Regions from separate parts of the Guyparkeria sp. TX1 genome, predicted to be linked through region 1. Evidence: predicted binding sites of a transcription regulator. Region 1 holds the regulator's gene; each other region holds the start of a gene.

The links. Region 1 encodes sigma-54, which starts transcription at its own class of promoters, with help from an activator protein. Its sites were predicted from a motif close to TGGCANGNTNCNTGCTT; they were not measured.
Region 2: the regulator sigma-54 is predicted to act here: its motif matches at 1,500-1,516, upstream of flgA (flagellar basal body P-ring formation chaperone FlgA).
Region 3: the regulator sigma-54 is predicted to act here: its motif matches at 2,278-2,294, upstream of glnA (glutamate--ammonia ligase).
Region 4: the regulator sigma-54 is predicted to act here: its motif matches at 2,379-2,395, upstream of cynS (cyanase).

The regions. Positions count from the first base shown of each region.
Region 1 is NZ_CP144142.1:1,933,240-1,937,213, reverse strand. Features, by position in the region: gene VWP12_RS08940 (hypothetical protein) at 1-725, opposite strand, end outside; gene VWP12_RS08935 (PTS sugar transporter subunit IIA) at 927-1,409, opposite strand; gene hpf (ribosome hibernation-promoting factor, HPF/YfiA family) at 1,590-1,883, opposite strand; gene VWP12_RS08925 (RNA polymerase factor sigma-54) at 1,905-3,380, opposite strand; gene lptB (LPS export ABC transporter ATP-binding protein) at 3,606-3,974, opposite strand, start outside.
Region 2 is NZ_CP144142.1:1,237,270-1,241,243, reverse strand. Features, by position in the region: gene VWP12_RS05810 (CheR family methyltransferase) at 1-291, opposite strand, end outside; gene VWP12_RS05805 (chemotaxis protein) at 300-1,259, opposite strand; gene flgA (flagellar basal body P-ring formation chaperone FlgA) at 1,559-2,323, shown strand; gene flgM (flagellar biosynthesis anti-sigma factor FlgM) at 2,507-2,824, shown strand; gene flgN (flagellar export chaperone FlgN) at 2,991-3,488, shown strand; gene rsmD (16S rRNA (guanine(966)-N(2))-methyltransferase RsmD) at 3,493-3,974, opposite strand, start outside.
Region 3 is NZ_CP144142.1:675,047-679,020, forward strand. Features, by position in the region: gene VWP12_RS03210 (metalloregulator ArsR/SmtB family transcription factor) at 1-262, opposite strand, end outside; gene VWP12_RS03215 (CsbD family protein) at 415-648, shown strand; gene glnA (glutamate--ammonia ligase) at 764-2,155, opposite strand; gene VWP12_RS03225 (hypothetical protein) at 2,514-2,837, opposite strand; gene VWP12_RS03230 (SDR family oxidoreductase) at 3,030-3,728, opposite strand; gene VWP12_RS03235 (hypothetical protein) at 3,766-3,974, opposite strand, start outside.
Region 4 is NZ_CP144142.1:1,442,801-1,446,774, forward strand. Features, by position in the region: gene VWP12_RS06750 (FAD-dependent oxidoreductase) at 1-127, opposite strand, end outside; gene VWP12_RS06755 (hypothetical protein) at 114-281, opposite strand; gene VWP12_RS06760 (acyl-CoA dehydrogenase family protein) at 324-1,475, opposite strand; gene VWP12_RS06765 (OsmC family protein) at 1,534-2,097, opposite strand; gene cynS (cyanase) at 2,462-2,905, shown strand; gene VWP12_RS06775 (carbonic anhydrase) at 3,021-3,767, opposite strand; gene VWP12_RS06780 (hypothetical protein) at 3,938-3,974, shown strand, end outside.

The sequences.
Region 1 (3,974 bases):
CCGATGGGACGGCCGGCATCGCCGGGGTAGAGATCGACGATCAGGCGGAGGTATTTGCGAGTTTTGAGGGCGTTGCTGCCAAAGAGTTCGCGAATGTCGACGATGCCGATGCCCCGGACTTCGAGCAGGCCGAACAGGCGATCGGGACAGGAGCCCGTGACTTCCTCGCCGTGAACGGTGAAGCACGGTGCGTCATCGGCGATCAGGCGGTGACCGCGGCTGAGGAGTTCGAGTGCGACCTCGCTCTTGCCAATGCCCGCCGAGCCGCGGATCAGCACCCCCAGCCCGCTGACCTCCATGAACACGCCATGGCGCCAGTCCTCGTTCGTGTTGCCACACAGGCGCCGCAGCCGGCGAGCGATGGTTTCATCGTCCTCACTGCTGCTCAGGATATGGATGTCGGCCCCTATGCTCGGGACCGTGGCGTGCCGATCGAGCCAGTCGGCAAGTACGTCAGCGTGTGCCTGGCTGAGAATGATCACCCGCGGCGGGGTGATCGTCGCCACCGGCCCATTGGCCCGCTGCAGGCACTCTTCACCGCATTGCAGGTAGTGACGCAGCGCCGGGGAGATCAGTGCGACGCGCGTGGGAATCCAGGGATTCGCCGGGCCGACCAGGCGTTGGTCGTCGGCAACCGGTGTGTCCCAGCCGTCGGGAAGCGCCTGCTGCCAGTCGCCGTCGCCGGCATCGGAGGGGAGGTGGCGGTATGTAAAGCTCGGGATCATGGCCTGCCCGTTTGCCGATCAAGGCTCGATGGTCGGGCGTAAGCCCGAATTAGGGAAGGTCTGCACGAATCGATCGCCATTCTGGCTCGCGGGTTCGCCCCACTCGGCGTTGCGCCCCTTGTGAGTGACGGCGGACCGCGCCTTGCACCCGAACCCCTGGTGTCCCCGGGGTAACGCTATCCATTCGTGCAGACCTGCCCTCTAGCTGGCGGTCGCTTCTGCGCTGTCCTTAAGCCACTCTACCATCAGCGCCTGAACGCGCTCGGCGCTCTGGGCCTCCATGATGGTCTCCCGCTCGTCGGGATCGTTGAGATGGCGGGCCAGGCGGCCGAGGATTTCCAGGTGTTGTTCGGGGCAATCCTCGGGAATGACCAGGCCGATCACCAAGGTGACTGGGGCGCCATCCGGGGCGCCGAAGTCCACGCCTTCTCGCAGCCGGATCAGGGCACCTCGCGGGGTGAGGATGTCATCGACCCGGCCGTGGGGCACGGCAATGCCATGACCGATCGCCGTGCAGCCCAGCCGTTCGCGGGCAACCAGGGCCTCGAAGATGCGGGTGGCCTGCTGGCCACCCAGTTCATCGTCGGCCAACAGTCCGGAGAGTACCTCCAGGACTCGCTTGCGGCTCTGGTACAGCTCGTCGATCCGGATGTGATGGATCGGAAACAGCTCGGCAGTATTCATTAAGCACCCTGTCGGTCGACTGGCCGCGAGGATCGCTCACGGGTCGGGGCGGGAATGTGTTGAATCGGCGCGCATCATAGCGTGTTGCGCCGGCTGTGCAACACCGATTCCGACGTGGCGAAGGGAGCGATCAATGCGTGCCTCCCATCATCCGCCGGCGATTACGCCGGCGGGGCCGGCTCAGCGGTGGCTGGTCAGCTTTTCCTTGTGCTTGACGATCTGCCGGTCGAGCTTGTTGATCATGGCGTCGATGGAGGCGTACATGTCGTCGGTGACCGCCTCGGCGTGCATGTCCTGACCGCTGACGTGCAGGTTGGCTTCGGCTTTCTGCGCTTCCTTGCGTTCCACGGTCAGAATGACGTGGATATCCACCAGCTTGTCGAAGTGTCGTTCAAGACGAGTGAACTTCTCGTGGACGTGGGCCTTGAGGGCCTCGGTAACGTCGACGTGATGACCGGTGATGTCTATCTGCATGTGCCGCTCCTTATAAGTGCGTTATATCAATCGCTTGCGGTCGGTTGATGAGGCGATCCCCATCGCCTCGCGGTATTTGGCGATCGTCCGTCTCGCGACGTCGATCCCCTCGTCTCCAAGCATGGTCGCAATCTTGGCATCGCTCAAGGGCTTCTTGGGATTTTCTTCCTCGACCAGTTTCTTGATGCGTGCCCGGATGGCGGTGGCGGAACATTCGCCGCCGTCGCTGGTGCCGACGTGGCTGGAGAAGAAATACTTGAACTCGAATACGCCCCGGGGGGTGAGCATGTACTTGTTGGTGGTCACCCGGCTGACCGTCGATTCGTGCAGTTCGAGCGTCTCGGCGATCTCGCGCAGGACCAGGGGTTTCATGGCGATTTCGCCCTGCTCGAAGAACTCGATCTGCCGGCGCACGATTTCGCGGGCGACGTTCAGCAGTGACTCGTTGCGGCTGCGCAGGCTCTTGATGAACCAGCGGGCCTCCTGCAGGTGGTTGCGGATGTAGGTGGCATCCTTGCCGCGGCTGGAGCGGTCGATCAGGCCCGCGTATGTCTGGTTCACTCGCAGTCGTGGCGCGATTTCCGGGTTGAGGTCGACGTGCCAGCCATCCTCGCGATGCGTCACGAGCACGTCCGGCTTGATGTAGTCGGCCGCCGTGTCGCCGATGGACAGCCCCGGGCGTGGGTCGAGCATCTGGATGAGTCTCAGCGCCGATTCGAGTCGTTCTCGACTGATGCCCAATCCCTTGGTGACCTGTGGCAGTTCCCGCCGGGCGATCGCCTCGAGCCAGTCGCCCTCCAGGACGGCACGGGCATCGGCGGCCGCCGGGTCGTCGCCATGCCGTTGGTCGATCTGGATGATCAGGCACTCGGCCAGCGAACGCGCACCGACACCCACCGGGTCGAGCCGCTGGATATAGTGAAGCGTGGCCTCAACCTCCTCGACATCGATTCCCGGCAGCTCGTCCTTGAGCAAGGCGACGAGTTCCTCGAGGGGCTCCTCGAGATAGCCGGACGGTTCAATGGATTCGATCAGTGCCGTGGCGATCCGGCGGTCGGTCTCCGACAGCGTGGCCAGATGAATCTGGCTTAGCAGGTGATCGCGGAGATTGTCCTCCCCGGTCGATTGGGTCGCGAAGGGGTCGTAGTCGTCGCCGGGGGTGTTGGCGCTAAGAGGGGTGCTGCCATCGGACTCGTAGTAATCATCCCAGGACGAGTCCACCACCAGGTCGTCGTCGGCCGACTTGTCCTTGCGGTCCTCGAGCAGTTCCTCGCCGGCCTGCACGCCAGGGTCCTGCTCCTCGTTGGCATCCTTATCGGTGGTGTCTTCCTCGGGTTGCTCGTCTTCCGCGACCTCGAGCAATGGGTTGCTGTCGAGTGCCTGCTGAATCTCGAGGCTCAGTTCCAGGGTGGAGAGCTGCAGCAACTTAATTGATTGCTGCAGTTGCGGCGTCATCGCCAGCGACTGCCCCAGGCGAAGTTCGAGTCCTGCCTTCATGCCGGCCATGTCGAACCCTCCGCGGTGGCACCGGCGCCGAGTTTGGAGCGAGCCAAGGGTTCGGCTGCCGTGGGTGTTGTCAAGCCCGGGAACAGGCCATGAAGGGGGAGTGCGCACGCAATTTGCATGAGATCGAGTTTAGCCGATCGGAGGCGCACTATGCCAACGATTTCGGCTCGGAAGCCACCTTGCCTATTTCGCCGGTCGGACGTCCGGTGGGGGGCATTACAAGGTGAAATCGTGGCCCAGGTAGACGTCCCGAACCGACTGGTTAGCCAGCAACTCCTCGGCCGTGCCGTGCGCCAGGATTGTGCCGTCGGAGACGATGTAGGCCCGCTTGCACACGCCGAGGGTTTCGCGAACGTTGTGGTCGGTGATCAGCACGCCGATGCCGCGATCACGCAGGTGCTCGATGATGCGCTGGATATCGATCACCGAGATCGGATCGATCCCGGCGAATGGTTCGTCGAGCAGCATGGCTCGGGGGTTGGCGGCGAGTGCCCGAGCGATCTCCACGCGACGACGCTCGCCACCGGAGAGGGATTGGCCCTTGGAGTCGGCGATGTGGGTGATGTGGAGCTCCCGGAGCAACTC
Region 2 (3,974 bases), 700 kb from region 1:
CTTTGCGGCGACCGCCTCGGGGAAGAATTTCTTTTCCAGTGCGGCAAAGGGATAGCCGTCACGAAACCAGAGCGTCTCATTGGTGGTCATGGCATCGACCACGTCGCGCGCGAGCATGCGATCTCGCCGCGAGAGCAATGTCTCGATCAGCGACTCCACCGACGCGTGACCCTTGGAACGGGCCACGCGCGAGAGCCGGGTTTCCACCAGGTACTGCTTGTCACGGCTCAGCAGGATACCGCTGTGCTGCTCCAGGAACGCGCAGAACCGGTCGAACGTTTCGGCCTTCATGCCGCGGGTCAAGCCTCGTCCACGGCGTGGTGCACCTCGTGGCGGCGAAGCGCTTCACCCACGACCCGGGCCAGGTCATCCGGGTGGAACTTCGGGATAAAGCGGTCGGCACCGACCTGCTTGACCATCTTTTCGTTGAACACGCCACTGAGCGAGGAGTGCAGGATCACGTAGATGCCCTTGAGCTGCGAGTCCTGGCGGATCAGCGAGGTCAGCGTGTAACCGTCCATCGTGGGCATCTCGATGTCCGAGACCACCATGGCCAGCCGCTCGAGTTGCTCGGGCTGCTTCTCCTTCCAGCGCCGGAGCGTGTCGATCGCCTCCTGACCGTTCTTGGTGACCACCGATTTCAAGTGCATCTGCTCGAGCGTACTTTCCACCTGCTTGCGCGCGACCACCGAGTCATCGACCACCAGCACCAGATCCGACCCCTTGGCGATCTCGCCGTACTCGCCGATCACGTCGTCGGAGACTGTATCGGCCACGCCGACGACGCGCGCGAAAATCTGCTCGACGTCGATGATCTCGACCAGCTGCTTGTCGATCCGCGCCACGGCCGTCAGGAAGTTTGAGTTGTTGGTCCCGCTCGGCGGGGTCAGCACTTCCTTCCAGGACAGGTTGACGATCCGGTCGACCGAATGCACCAGGAACCCCTGCACGGCACGGTTGTACTCGGTGATGATGACGAAGGCGTTCTGCACCTGCTCGTCGGTCATGCGCCCCTTGCCGATCGCCTCCGACAGATCGATGACGGTGATCGTGTGCCCGCGCACGTCGGCAATCCCGCGAATCGAGCTGTCCGAGTGCGGCACGTCAGTCAGCTTGGGACAACGAATCACCTCGCGGACCTTGAAGACATTGATCCCGAAACGCTGATCGGTGCCCAGACCGAACACCAGCAACTCCAGTCGGTTGCGACCGGCCAGCTGGGTACGGGAATCGACTGATGACATCACGTTGCTTTTCACGGCTAGTCCTGTCCTGGTGACGCAGAAAGTGGCGGGGAGTCTTTGTTAATCAGACGTGGTATCGGCCCGGTCGACGCAATCTTTAGCATCGCACTCAATCCCGCCCCTTCGACCGGGCTGATCTGACCGATCCGCTTCAACGATTCGGCAACGACGTCGTACCGGCATGGTAGCGCAGTCGTCCGAGGGTTGCGCCCACCCCGCCGCAGCGTCGGAGAGAAGGACGCCGGACGCAGGGAGTGGCATGGTAAGTGCTTAACAACGCGGTGCAAGCAACCCGAGGTCATGATTGCATCCCGATGAGTAATTCCCGCGTTATCGCCCGACCGAAAGGCACACCAGCCAGCAAGGCCTTGCTGTGTTCGATGCTGATGCTGGCCGGCTGGTTACTGGCACCGGTCTTGGCGCAAGCCGAGCCGGGCGACGCCCCCGAGACCGTTCAGATGCAGGTCAGCCAGGCCATGGAGGCGTTCCTCGACGCGCAGGAAAGCGGCAATGATCAGCTCACCCTGCGAGCCGGGCGACTCGATCCGCGGCTACGCCTGGGTGTGTGCGATCAGGCACTGGAGATCAACGAGGGCCGCCCGCTCAACCTCAATCGCGGCCGCCAGACGGTGAAGGTCAGTTGTCACGGCAACTCGCCCTGGCGCATCTACGTCCCGGTCGAACTCTCCCGCCGTCAGCAGGCGGTGGTTGCCGCCCGGCCACTGGCCGCCGGTGACGTGCTGAGCATCGAGGATCTGGATCTGGCCACCGTAGATGCCAACCGCGCCCGCCGTCAGTACTACACCGACCCGGCGGAACTTGTCGGCATGATGGCGACTCAACCTCTACAGTCGGGGCAATTGGTGACCGCGCACAACCTGGGCATCAACGCGGTGGTCGAGCGTGGCGACATCGTCTCCATCCAGGTCGGCCATGGCGGGTTCGTGGTCGGCTCGACCGGCGAGGTACAGGGCCGCGCCGGTGTGGGGCAGCGAGTCAAGGTGAAGAACACCGGCTCCGGCAACGTGATCGAGACCGTCGTGGTCGACAGTCGCACCGTCGAGGCGATCGGCCGCTAAACGGGTGACAGGAATCCGACGATGATCGTCAATTTTCAAAAGTATTTCAGTTGGCGCTAAAGTTTTGCGTTGACCGGCCGATGCTCAAGGGCGACGGGACATTTTGAGTTAACCTAGACGCCTGCCAGTCGGGCCCGTGCCACGGCGCGGACACGTTGTCCGAGACAGGAAGGATCAATCACCATGGCAAACGAAATCAACGGCTTCGGCCCGCGCAATCTGGGCCCGAATTCCTCGCTGGACTCGTCCCGTAATCGGGCCGAGGCCAAGGGCGAGGGCCAACAAGCAGCCGGCAGCGCGACGACGGGCATCAAGGAGGATGACGCCGTGACGCTCTCCAGCGGGGCTTCCCAGCTCCAGGAAATGGGTCAGGCGCTGGCCGAATCCGCCCCCTTCGATCAAGCCAAGGTCGATCGCATCAAGGATTTGATCAGCCAGGGCGAATACCAGATCGATTCCGGCCGGATCGCCGAGAAGCTGCGCCAGTTCGAGACGCTCTAATCGCTCTAATCCCTGGATGACCAGGGCGCCGGCCAGGCGCGGCACAAGACACCCCGGCGGGATGACCCGACCGGGGTGCTTCTATTGGGCGCGGACAATTCGTATGCTCATGCTGACTTCCCGTTATTCGTGAACATCAAGCAGGAACGCCAAGCAGGCACCCAAAATGACCCAGTTCGATACCAGCGCCCCCGCCAATAACAACCCCTCGCCCACCGGCTGGCTGGCCGACATGCTCGAGCCGGCACGGGCGCTGCTCGACGACCACCAGGCACTCGCCGCCCTGCTGCGACGCCAGGAAACCCCGTCACTCGACGAGTTCGACGAGGTCTTCCGCCAGATCCGCGAACACAATCAGGCACTGGCCGAGGCCGAACAGGCTCGGCTGGAGTGGTTGGCGGCTGTGGGCGAGACCGACACCCAAACGGCACTGGAACGCGAGAACGCATCCGCGAACGCCACCTGGGACGAACTCAAGAGCACCGCCCGCCACTTTCGTGACCTCTCGGAGACCAACCTGATGGCCCTGCGGCGCATCGATCATTTCCTCGGTGAACGGATCGATTTCCTGACCCAGCGCGACGAGCCGGCAGGCTCGCTCTACACCGCCGGCGGCACCGAGCACAACGCCGGCAACCGTGGCCGGACGCTGGGCGATGCCTGAGACATCAGGCCCGCCGTTCGAGCAATAGCGAACGGCTCTCCCCGGCTCGCGTCTCACGGCTCACGATGAAACCATCCGGAAGCCTGAGCGACTCGAGCGCCGCGCCCTCGACAAACACCCGCACATCCTCGGCCAGCCAGGGCGCCTCCGCCAGGGCGTCCAGTGCCCCCTGCAACAACTCGGGCTGACGGAACGGCGGGTCGAGAAAGACCAGGTCGATCGGCCCGTCCAGCGCCTCGGGCACCGCCGACAACCAGTGGCGGGCATTCATGGCCCACACCGAGAATCGCTCGGGTGAAGCATCCATGCGGGCCAGGTTTTCCTCCAGCGCTTTCGCCACCCGCGCCGATCGTTCGACGAATCCCACCCACGCGGCTCCGCGTGAAAGCGCCTCGATGCCCAGCACGCCGCTGCCGGCAAACAGATCGAGCACCCGCCATCCCGGCAAGCTCTGCCCCAGCCAGTTGAACAACGTCTCGCGCACGC
Region 3 (3,974 bases), 1.1 Mb from region 1:
CATCGAAGGTGTCCTTGAGTACGGCGCGGACCCAGGCGGGCAAGTCCTCGGCGACGCGGTAGAACACCCAGGTGCCATCGCGTCGCACCTGGGTGATGCCGGCATCGCGCAAATGGGCGAGATGGCGGGAAATCTTGGGCTGGCTCAATGCCAGCGCCTCGGTCAACTCGCAGACACACAGTTCGCCCTCTCGGAGCAGTAGCATCAGGCAACGCAGGCGGGTGGTGTCGCCAAGGGCGCGAAACAGGGCCTCGGGTGGCATGGCAGTCTCTCTTGTTCTCAAAATTTAATCGAAAGGAATAATCATTAGCTGGGCTCATTGTATCGCCGACTTAGATTAGCGTCGCATTCAGGTCAGCAGGCCGGCGTCGATTGCCTACAATGAAGAGGGCAAAACTGCACAGGAGTTCCGTAATGAAGTGGGATCACATCGCAGGCAACTGGCGATCGTTCATCGGGCACGCCGAGGAATACTGGGGCAAGATCACGGGTGACGAGTTCGCGGTGCTCGAGGGCAAGAAGGACGAGCTGATCGGCAAGATCCAGGCTCGCTACGGCGTCAGCGAACAAGAGGCTCGCGAGCAGATCCAGGAATTCCAGAAGCGGATGAAGGAAGAGCTGGGTGCCGAGGGCGTCCCCAAGAAGTGACGCGCCTGTGAGAGGTGGCCCCAAAAATCTGCCACCCCACAGACAAAAACGCCCCGCGATGCGGGGCGTTCGTGTTTCCGGTGGCCGGACATTGCGCCCGGCCGGACCACTGGCCTTACAGGCTGTAGTACATGTCGAACTCGACCGGGTGGGTGGTCATCCGCAGCAGCTGGACTTCCTCGCCCTTGAGCTCGATGTAGGCGTCGATCAGGTCGTCGGAAAAGACGTCGCCACGGGTCAGGAACTCGCGGTCCTCATCCAGTGCCTTGAGCGCCTCATCCAGAGAGAAGGCCACCTCGGGGATGTTCTTCTCTTCTTCCGGCGGTAGGTCGTAGAGGTTCTTGCTCGCTGCTTCGCCCGGGTGGATCTTGTTCTGGATGCCGTCGATGCCAGCCATCAGCATCGCCGAAAACGCCAGGTACGGGTTGGCAGTGGAGTCCGGGAAGCGCAGCTCGACGCGACGGGCCTTCGGGTTCGAGACGAACGGGATACGGATGGATGCCGAACGGTTACGGCTGGAGTAGGCCAGCTTGACCGGTGCCTCGAAGCCCGGGACCAGGCGCTTGTAGCTGTTGGTCGACGGGTTGCAGAACGCGTTCAGCGCGCGGGCGTGCTTGATGATGCCGCCGATGTAGTACAGCGCCATCTCGGAGAGGCCTGCGTAGCCGTCGCCGGAGAACAGGTTCTTGCCATCCCGCGTCATCGACTGGTGGACGTGCATGCCGGAACCGTTGTCGCCAACGATCGGCTTGGGCATGAAGGTGGCGGTCTTGCCGTAGGCGTGGGCCACGTTGTGGATCACGTACTTGAGGTCCTGGACCTCGTCGGCCTTCTTCACCAGCGTGTTGAACGCGACACCGATCTCGCACTGGCCGGCGGTCGCGACTTCGTGGTGGTGGACCTCGACGTCCTGGCCCATCTCCTCCAGCACCAGGCACATCGCCTGACGGATGTCGTGCAGGGAGTCGACCGGCGGGACCGGGAAGTAGCCACCCTTGACGCCCGGGCGGTGACCCATGTTGCCGTCCTCGTAGACGCGCTCGGCGTTCCAGGCGGCTTCCTTGGAGTCGATCTTGACGAACGAGCCGGACATGTCCGAGCCCCAGCGCACGTCGTCGAGGATGAAGAATTCGTTTTCCGGGCCGAACAGCGCGGCATCGGCCAGGCCAGAGGACTGGATGTAGGCCTCGGCGCGGCGGGCGACCGAGCGCGGGTCACGGTTGTAGCCCTGCATGGTGTCCGGCTCGATGATGTCGCAGACGACGATCAGGGTCGGCTCTTCGGAGAACGGATCGATGTTGGCGGATTCCGGGTCCGGCATCAGGATCATGTCCGAGGCGTTGATGCCTTTCCAGCCGGCGATCGACGAGCCGTCGAACATCACGCCGTCTTCGAAGGTTTCCTCGTCGATGTGGCTGGCCGGGTAGGTGACGTGCTGCTGCTTGCCCAGCGTGTCGGTAAAGCGGAAGTCGACGAACTTGACGCCGTTTTCTTCCATCAGGGTCATGACTTTGTTGGTCGCGTTGGACATGGAATCCTCCGGTGAACGATGTATCTCGAATGCGGCGGGCGTGAGATCGCGCGGCATGCTGCCGACATGATCCGCTGATGCCCGACTTGGTGCAAGAAAAGCAGAAACCGTGCCTGTTTTTTGTTGACGGATTGCTGCGCGGAGGTGCAGCCAGATGGGGCGGCTGCCGGGTGGCCCGGGTGCGCCTAAGTGACTGTTATCGCGCAAGGCGCGCTGGAGTCGGCGGGTGGTGGCGCCGCCAGTGCATCGGCGGTCGACATCGATGGTGCGGCGCATACGCAGCCCCGAACGCACCACACTGGTGCATTGGGCTGGCCGCTGGCACCATATTGGTTCAAGCGCGTTTCGATTTGGCGGCCGGCAGGCTGTCGAGTGTCGGGATGGGGTGGTGCGAGGGTGCCGGGTAGTAGGGGCAGTCGACCGCCAGGCAGGTCATGCCGTGGCGGCATTCGCGCGCACAGGCGAGCAGCGCCAGTTGCCGGCACAGTGCGGCCTGGCCCGCTGGGCGGCGGTCGAACAGCTCCGCGCTCGAAAGCTTGCCCTCGGCGATGAAACGGTCGAGCTCGGCATAGCGAAACCGGGCGATCTCCCAATCCCCCTCGGGCGAGATGACCACGATCTGGTCGGCCTCTTCCCCACAGTGGTGCAACAGCTGCATGACGGCCTCCCGGCTGGCTGACATGGGCGAGTGCGCTACGTGGAATGCACACGCTTGGAATCGCACCGGAATGATAACGATTCCCGTTTGCGCCAGCAAGCGCGAGGAGGGTGGCCCCGTCCCCCGCATGCCCCGAGGACTGCCGCCATGTTGCTGGGGAGGCGGGTCCTTTATGGCCTTGGCTTGGGGGCCTTACCAGGGAATGGTCGTGCCATCGATGTCGATGAACCGCCCCCGGTCGGCCTCGGTCAGACCGGCCATGTTGCGACGCAGTCCTGCGGCGCTCTGGGCGGTGGTGATCTCGGCGTTGGGGCCGCCCATGTCGGTCAGCACCCAGCCCGGGTGCAGGGCGACCACATTGATGCCGCGTGGTTCGAGGTCGATCGAGGCGCTCTTGATTACCGCGTTGACCGCCGCCTTGCTCGACCGGTAGATGTAGCCGCCACCCGAGCCGTTATCGCCCATCGAGCCGACCTTGCTCGAGAGAATGCCGATCTTCTTCTCCCCGCTGCGCGCCACCTGGTCGGCAAACGCCTGCATGATCAGCATCGGTGCGATGCTGTTGATGCGGAACACCTCCAGCCAGGCCTCGACGTCGTGGACGTTGCCGAAGGCCACGCCTCGCGGGCCGTAGATGCCGGCGTTGTTGATCAGCCAGTCGATCGATTCGTCGGCCAGCTGGTCGGAAAGTGTCCGGATGGACTCGGCATCCGCAACGTCCACGGCATGCAGTTGCAGCGTCTCCGGGTGGGCGAAGGCCAATGCCTTGAGTTCGGCCGATTGCTCCGGATCACGCGCGGTGGCATGCACCCGCCAGCCGTCCTCGAGCAGCTGGCGGGTCAGATCCAGGCCGATGCCTCGATTGGTGCCGGTGATCAGGGCGGTCTTCATGCCAAAGTCTCCTTTCGGTTATCTGGGTGTGCGATTTTCATTCGGCCAGCCGGAATACCAGCTGGCCCTCCTTGACGTCAACGGACTCGACGCCCTCGGCGAGGGATTGCCAGAAGCCCGGCTCGCCACCGAATTCCGCGACCAGGTCGACGCCCTTGAGCCCGCCGATCCAGGTATTCGGCAGCGGCACGCCCCACAGGCTCACGCCGGTGACGACCACCGCCAGCCGGGATCCTTCCGGCGTCG
Region 4 (3,974 bases), 490 kb from region 1:
AGTCGTCGGGGATGTCCTCGAAGCGGGTGCCGGGCGCCAGCCCGCTGTCCGGGTCGCCCTCGTCCTCGTCGTAGATCCAGCCGCACACGGTGCAGATCCAGCGGATGTCTTCTTCAGGCGTGTTCATGGCGGGTCACCTTGGTCTCGTTTACTTCATTGGGCGCCGACGGGCGCGGTTCTGCCTTGGGGCGGGTCACGTCGATGGCGGCGAGGCACAGCCAGGCAAGCAGGCTGCCGGCCAGGAGCAGGATCGGCGTGCGTCCCGCGTGGGGCGCGGTCATGACAGCGCCTGCTGGTTGTTGGATCGTGGGCGGGGCATGGGATTAATCGATCAGTGCCTCGATTTCCTTGCGCAGATGCTTGATCGCCGGGGTCACGATCGCGACGAAGTACGCCTCGCGCAGCTTGCGTTGGGCCGGGGCATCGACGAGGTAGCCGTTCGCGCCGGTGTGCAGCATCGCGCTGTTGGCCGCGCGCAGGGCGAGCTCGGAGCCTGCCAGCCGCAGTTCCAGTACCTGGCGGAAGTACGCCGGGTCGGGGTTGTATACGTCCCGGGCCAGTTCGCGGACCAGCGCGCGGGTGTCTTCCAGTGCCTCGCGCAGTTCGTCGGGGCGGTCGTCGAGGTAGCAGTTGACGTGGCCGAGGCGCGGTTCGACGTCTTCGCACAGGCGGATGCAGCCCTCGATCACGCCGGTGGCCATGCCTGCCTGCAAGAGGACGAAGCCGGGCTTGATGCGATTGAGGAGCGGGCCGACCGGGTCGGCGATGATCTCGTTGTGGGGGATGAAGACATCCTTGAAGAACAGGGCGTAGGTGCCGGTGCCTTCCATGCCGCAGAACTCGGCCAGCTGCCGGAACTCGAATCCGGGGGTGTCGGTGTGGACCAGCGCCATCACGTCGCGCGGGTTGTCGCCCTCGACGCGGAAGATCGAGCCGAACACGTGCGATTCGCCCAGGTTCGAGATCCAGGGCAGTTGGCCATTGACGATAAAACCGTCCGCGGTCTCCTCGGCGTGCAGCAGGATGTCCTCGATGCCGGCGAAGTACTTCATCGGGTTGGACAGGGCGGTGCCGCCGAGCAGTTCGCCGCTGGCGAGCTTCGGCAGGACGGTGTCCTTGAGGTGGCGGTTGTCGGAATTCTCGACATACCAGGCCACGGCGTCCTGGCACCAGGTCATGAAGCCGGTGGACATGCATTCGGCCGAGATGCGGTCCATGTCGTCGATGGCCGCGGCAATGTCCATGCCGGCTGGGTTCTGTGAGGCGAGATGGTGGCGATAGGCCCCGGCTGCACCGATTTCGTGCAACACGTCGGCGGGGTATTCGCCATGGTCGATCGCGATCACCTTGGGCTTCAATGCGCGGCGAATCACCGTGTCGAGGTCGGGCGTCGCGTCGGTTTTCAGGAACGCCGGTACGTCGGGCGGGGCCGCCGTGGGCCGGGCTGCCACGGGGTCGTGGGTGGCAAGATTCATGGGATCACCTCCGGTAGAAGGCCCGGCGGACCGGGCCGATTGGACGACGTCTCGGCGATCAGGCGAGATGGCAGGAGAGGTCGACCGGACGGGTCATGGTGTTGGCCACCGGTGACCACTTCTCGGCGGTGTCCAGCAGGTCCTGCAGGTCTTCGTCGCTGATCGGATCGACCGTCTCGACGTCGAAGTAAACGCGGATGGCGGTAAAGCCCAGCGGCTTCGATTCGTCGAGGTCACCCGTGCCCCAGACGGCGGTGACGTTGATGTCCGCTTCCATGTTCAGCTCGAGCTTGCTGATCTTGATCTGGCGGGCGGTGGCGTTGGCATGCACGCCCACCGCCAGGCAGGCGCCCAGCGCAGCTAGGGTGGCCTCGGAGGGGTTGGGAGCGGTGTCGTCGCCCAGCAGGTGCGGCGGTTCGTCGACCACCACCGGATCGAGGTCGCGGATGTAGGTCAGGTTTCGGAAACGGCCTTCGCAGACGGTCTTCGCCTTGAGCGTGACCACTGCATCCGGGTTGGCCTTGCCCTTTTCACTCAGTGCCTTGAGGCCGTCGGCGTCGATTTCCTTGATCGCCTGGCGGATGCAGGACGGGGCGACGGGTTGGGCGGTTGCTGTGCTCATGGGTATTCACTCCGGTTTTGGATTGGCTTGGACGTGGGTCGGGATATCGCTGGACGAATCCCGTCGTCGCCCCCTGTATTGCAGAGGCTGTGCCAATAACCGGAAATGTCGTTGTGGCGCCGTTTGGAGGGGGTGGTGCATGGCGCTGCCCCAGGGTGGGGCAGGCATTGTCGGACAATGTCGGGGCTTTCGCCGGCGTGGGGCGGACAATGTCCGGTTGGCGGTGTGTTAGTGCGTTGATGGAATGCGTAAGTAGCGGAAATAAAAGGATAAGTGCTGCTTGGCAGGCTTCTTGTAACGACAGGGGACAGTGGCCCTGACGGTCACGACGACAAACCCGATATCCCTTGACGGAGATGCCCACATGATGACCAAGCAAGCACTGACCGACCTGATCCTGGAAAAGAAGACCGCGCTCGGCCTGTCGTGGGCCGATATCGCCAGTGGCGTCGGTCTGTCCCCGACGTTCGTCACCTCGGCCTGTTTAGGCATGAACAGCCTCAAGCCCGAGTTCGCCGACAAGCTGATCGCGATCCTCGAACTGCCGACCGAGGCCAAGGCCGCGATCGAAGCCTGCCCGATGAAGACCTGGGAGCAGACCGTCCCGACCGACCCGCTCATCTACCGCCTCTACGAGATCGTGGGTGTCTATGGTTCGACCATGAAGGAGCTGATCCACGAGGAATTCGGCGACGGGATCATGAGCGCGATCGACTTTTCCCTCGACATCGATCGCGAGGTCAACCCCGCCGGCGATCGCGTCGTGATCACCATGAACGGCAAGTTCCTCCCCTACAAATCCTGGTAAGGCCGCTTGCGGCGGGCCCGCGAGCCGAACGTGAAAAGGGCGCGTCCAAGACGCGCCCTTTTTCGATGACCGGCGGATGACGATCCGTCCACCGGGATCGGCTTCGCCGACACGATCAGTCGATCAGGACCCGTGCGTTGATCGGTTGAACCGGTCGGTTGTTTTCCTGGCCGATCGCCTTCTCGAACGACGTGATCTGCTCGGTGGAGAGGGTGGGGTGCTGTTGCATGATCACCCAGCGGACACCCTCGCTGCAGGGCGGCGTGGTCAGCGAACCGTTGTAACGATAATGTTCGGTTCCGGCAGGTAGCAGTTTGGCCGCGTTGAACGCGGCATCCAGCTCAACCTCTTCGCCTGCCGAGCCGGGGAGCTTCTTCACGAGCGGCTCGAGCGCGTCGTTGGCTTCTCCTTCCTCGAACAGCGCGGCCACGACGGCTAGGTTGCCGTCCGGGTCGGCATGGACGAAATGCACTTCCAGCGGGAAATGTTTCCCATCAATGGTGTGCTCGCTCGGGGCATGGAAATGGAACTGTTTGAGCTGGAAGTCCCGTCCGTCGAGCGTAAGGGTGCTGCCTTTCTGGTAGTCGACCTGAATGGCGTGACCATTATTGACGAGGTGGGTGCCGCCGTCGCTGTAGTCAAATGTCGGGGCTGACTGATCCGCCGACAAGGATGCAGTTACATCGATGGGTGACTGGTTTACGCCGTCACCACAGCTCGAGTAGGCCGGGTCGAGCGAGGCCCACTGGTCCGGGCCGGCATCGCCCTCGTAGCTCCAGTGAGTGGCGTCTGCTGCCATGGTGTGATGGGGCAGGCCGAACGCGGCGACCAGTACGGCAATGGTTCCGGGAGTAATTCGCATGTGGGACTCCTTGTTTGTTGTGGTTGGCGGATGACCGATCAAGTGCGACTAGGTAGCCAGGCTATTAGTTCCCCGAACGGTGAACGCTTTTGGTCCAAGTGCATAGACGGCTAATCAAAAGCCCGCTACCCTCGTGCCGTGCCTCGAAAACCATGACAAGGAGAGTGACGATGCTGATGCTGGACGTGAAGGATCTCGGGTGGTGGT